DNA from 2 places in the Achromobacter sp. JCM 18799 genome. Region 2 is predicted to be linked to the other one. Evidence: riboswitches for the same ligand, from Rfam matches in the RefSeq annotation. Region 2 holds a riboswitch; the other holds the start of a gene.

Region 1 (2,198 bases), 1.5 Mb from region 2:
GAGGGAATACGGGTAGATGAATGGTGTTGCGCGCCTCGCGCGGGCGGCCGTCGCCCCAGGGGCCGGCGGCTCGCGCGAAGCTTCGAGTTTACGAGTGTTCGACCGCTTTGCCGTTACGCACGAACGGCAATTTGCAAGCCAGGGCGGGCACCCATTTGCCGCGGATGTCGACCTCGACCGTGTCGCCCGGCTTGACGCCTTGCGGCAGGCGGGCAAAGCCGATCGACACGCCCAGCGTCGGCGACATGGTGCCGCTGGTGAGCTCGCCCGTGCCTTCCTTGGTGCGCACGGCCATATGCGCGCGCATCACGCCGCGCTCTTGCAGCTTCAGGCCGATGAAGGTGGCGGGCGTGGCGAACTGTTCCAGCGCGTCGCGGCCGATGAAGCGGCGCTCGGCGCTCTTCAGGGACACGGTCCAGGTCAGCCCGGCCTGGTCGGGCTGGGTCAGCTCATCCATGTCCTGGCCGTAGAGATTCATGCCGGCTTCCAGGCGCAGCGTGTCGCGCGCGCCCAGGCCGCAGGGACGCACGCCCTGGGCGACCAGGTCGCGCCACAGCTGCACCACGTCGGCGGCGGGCAGCACGATTTCAAAACCGTCCTCGCCGGTGTAGCCGGTACGGGCCACCAAGGTGTCGTCACCCACGCGGGCGGCCACGAAGGGCGTCAGCGGCTCGCTGGCGGCCTGCCAGGCCGGGCGCGCGGCCCAGACCTTGGCGCGGGCGTTCGGGCCTTGCACGGCCACCATGGCCAGGTCGCGGCGCGGGGTGATGGCGACGTCGAACTGGCCGGCCTGCTTGACGCGCTGCATCCAGGCGACGTCCTTGTCGGCCGTGCCGGCATTGACCACGACGCGCCATTCGTCGGCGGCGAAGAAATAGATGATCAGGTCGTCGATCACGCCGCCTTGCGGGTTCAGCATGCAGCTGTACAGCGCCTTGCCGGGCACGGTCAGCTTGGACACGTCGTTGGCGACCAGACGCTGCAGGAAGGCGAACGCGTCCGGACCGGCCACGTCGACGTTCAGCATGTGCGACACGTCGAACATGCCGGCGTCCTGCCGCACCGCGTGGTGCTCTTCCAGTTGCGAACCGTAGGCCAGCGGCATGTCCCAGCCGCCGAAGTCGACCATGCGGGCGCCAGAGGCGATGTGTTCTTCAGCCAGCGGGGTGCGTTTGAGGGTTGCGGACATGCGCGGAAACTCCGGGGCGGCAGTGTTGCCAGGGTTACGGAATGCCAGTGGTGCCAAGCGGGGTGCGCTTGTACAACGGCTGAATCTTCCGCCCCTCTGTCCTTTTGCCTGAGAGTTGCCCCGCATGGCGGGTTTGCACCTTCGGCGCCTGGGCTGCTCGCTATGTCCCTAGTTCAGGGGCGGCGCCAGGTCTCTCCAGAGTACTGTTTTGCCGCGTCCGCGCGGTAAAAAAACCGGGACAGGGCAAGCATGGGCGGTATGGGTTACCTGAGCGATTCCGGGCGAATTGCGCCTTCGGCGGCGGCCGGACGTACAGGCCGCTCTCTCCCGCAACATGCGTGACAGCGGCGCAAGCATACAACGAAAGCCGCAGCCAGGGAATGCCTGCGGCGGCCTCAGCCCAGCGCCGTGTCCAACAACATCATCAGCACGAAACCCAGCATCAGCCCGCAGGTCGCGTAGACCTCATGCCCCTTGCGGTGCGATTCGGGGATGATCTCGTGGCTGATCACGAACAGCATGGCGCCCGCGGCAAAACCCAGGCCCCAGGGCAGCAGCGGCTCGGACCAGCCCACCACGGCGGCGCCCAGGACCGCGCCCAGCGGCTCGACCAGGCCGGACAGCATGCCCAGCGCCACGGCAAACGCGCGCTGGTAGCCCGCCGCCAGCAGCGCCACCGCCACCACCAGCCCTTCGGGAATGTCCTGGATAGCAATGCCGGTGGCCAGCGCGGTGCCGCGCATGGCGTCGTTGCCCGCATAGCCCACGCCAATGGCCAGGCCCTCCGGCAGGTTATGCAGGGTGATGGCGAAAACGAACAGCCAGGTACGGCGCAGGCGGTGCGCCTCGATGCCTTCCCGGCCCTTGATGAAATGCTCGTGCGGCAGGGTACGGTCCATGAGCAGCAGCACCGCCGCGCCCAGCAACACGGCAGCGCCCACCGTCAAGCCGGCGCCCCAGGGGCCATAACCCAGGTCGCGGCCCGCCGCGATGCCCGGCGCCACCAGCG
Region 2 (2,198 bases):
CAGTCCACCAGCGGCTGCACGCGTTCGGCGCGGATGTCCATGTTGAAGCCGTTGAACTCGGCCGTGCCGGCCACGCGGAAGCGGTCGCCGAGGCGGCTGGTGACGATCTTGGCGGCTTCGTCCAGCAGGCTGACGTGCGGTGCGGCCGCCTGGCTGGCGGCGTCGTCCAGGTGCACGCTGATGGAATAGCCCTTGACCGGGTAGATGTTGAGCGTGTCGCCCAGCTGCCTGGCGAACTGCCGGCTGACGGCGCCGGCGCAGACGACGATGGCGTCGGCCTCGTGCTGCTCGCGGCGCGCGCCGCCCTCGCGCGCGACGTCGAGCACGTAGGGCGCGCCGTCCACGCTGATGTTGCGGATGTCGGCGTCCTGCGCGAAGCGCACGCCGCGGCGCTCGCAGGCGCGGGCCAGGCCGCTGGTGAACTTGTGGATGTCGCCGGTGGCGTCCGAGGGCGTGTAGAAGCCGCCATGGCAAGGGGTTTGCAGCGTGGGTTCGATGCTGCGCGCTTCCTCGGGCGACACTGCGTAGCGTTCCAGCCCGCCTTCCTGCAGCAGGGCATTGGCGCGGCGCGCGGTCTCGAAGCTGGCGGCGTCGTGGTAGATGTGCAGGATGCCGCGGCGCTCCAGGTCGAAATCTATGCCTTCTTCTTCCGCCATGGCGTACAGGTGCTGGCGCGCGGCAATGGCAAGCCGCGTGGTCTCGATGGTGTTGCGGCGGTAGTTGCGGATCTGTCCGATGAACTGCGCCAGCCAGGAGTACTTGTGCCAGCTGAAGCGGGGATTGAGCAGCAGCGGCGCGTTGTGGCGGCCGAGCCAGCGCAGGCCTTTCATGATGGTGGCGGTGCTGTTCCAGACCTCGGCGTTGCTGGCCGATAGCTGGCCGCCGTTGGCGTAGGAAGTCTCCATGGCCGGATAGCGCTGGCGGTCGTAGACGGTGACGTGGTATCCCAGTTTGCTCAGGGCATAGGCGGACGTGACGCCGGTGATACCGGCGCCAATGATGGCGATGCGGGGCATGATGGCTCCAGATTGAGTGGCCGCGGCCACCCGGCCGCAGCACCCCATCTGTCTCTGTACCTGAGAGCTTCACCCGCGGCGCAGGCGGCGGCGGGTTCCCCTTCGGTGGGCGCAATCCGCGCCTCTCTCCAGATTGTCTAGACCGCGCAGTCCTGTTTGCCTGAGAGTTTCCGGGGCGGTTGCTCCGTCGGCGCCTGCCGCGGGGGGCAGGTCTCTTCTGCGGGGTTTTGGATCGACGAGGCGAGGATAGCCAAAATCCCCCAGAATGAGACCAAGGGTTAGTACCAATAAGGCGCCGCGCCGCGTTACGATGCTTGCGCGCCGCCGTCGCGGCGCCACCGATCCGACACGACAGGGAATGACGAGAATGCGCTTGAACAGCATGCTGCGCACGGGATTGTTTACGCTGATGGCCGCAGGCTGCGGGCTGGCGCAGGCCGGACAGGCGGAGACCGACAGCAAGGTCGACGAGGCGGTCCAGGCCGTCATGCGCGAACATGGCATTGCGGGAATGTCGATCGCCGTGACCCGCAACGGGACGCAACATTTCTACAACTATGGCGTGGCATCCAGGCAAACCGGCAGGCGGGCCGACAGCGACACGCTGTACGAGATCGGCTCCATCAGCAAGACCTACACGGCAACCCTGGCAACCTACGCACAGGCGCGCGGCCGCCTGGCGCTGAGCGACAGCCCGGCCAAGTATCTGCCCGAGCTCGCCGGCAGCGACTTCGCCAAACTGAGCCTGATCAACCTGGGGACGCACACGACCGGCGGCTTTCCCTTGCAGGTGCCCGACGCGGTCACGAACCAGGCGCAGATGATGGCTTACCTCAAGGCCTGGAAGCCCGAGCATGCCGCTGGCACGTATCGCACCTACGCCAACCCCAGCATCGGCATGCTGGGCGTGGTTGCGGCCAAGAGCCTGAACCGGCCGTTCAAGGCGGCCATGGAGCGGGACCTGTTTCCCAAGCTGGGCCTGACCAGCACCTACATCGACGTGCCGGCCGCCAGGATGGCGGACTACGCGCAGGGCTACAACAAGCAGGATGCGCCCGTGCGCGTGAATCCGGGCGTGCTGGCCGACGAAGCCTATGGCGTGAAGACCAGCGCGCGCGACCTGATCCGCTTCGTCGACGCGAACATGGGCTTGAACCTTGCCGATGCCGAACTGCGCGGCGC

The links. A riboswitch is a leader RNA that binds a small molecule or an ion and turns the genes downstream of it on or off. The one in region 2 is predicted to bind glycine.
Region 1: it holds a riboswitch for glycine, as region 2 does, so the genes downstream of both, gcvT (glycine cleavage system aminomethyltransferase GcvT) here and ACZ5YA_RS10035 (D-amino acid dehydrogenase) in region 2, are expected to answer to the same signal.

Annotation. Positions count from the first base shown of each region.
Region 1 covers NZ_AP043866.1:3,649,619-3,651,816, forward strand. Annotated here, with positions in the region: gene gcvT (glycine cleavage system aminomethyltransferase GcvT) at 89-1,189, opposite strand; glycine riboswitch at 1,276-1,398, opposite strand; glycine riboswitch at 1,434-1,529, opposite strand; partial or broken gene ACZ5YA_RS17200 (ZIP family metal transporter) at 1,585-2,198, opposite strand, start outside.
Region 2 covers NZ_AP043866.1:2,118,506-2,120,703, reverse strand. Annotated here, with positions in the region: gene ACZ5YA_RS10035 (D-amino acid dehydrogenase) at 1-1,016, opposite strand, end outside; glycine riboswitch at 1,061-1,152, opposite strand; glycine riboswitch at 1,154-1,246, opposite strand; gene ampC (class C beta-lactamase) at 1,375-2,198, shown strand, end outside.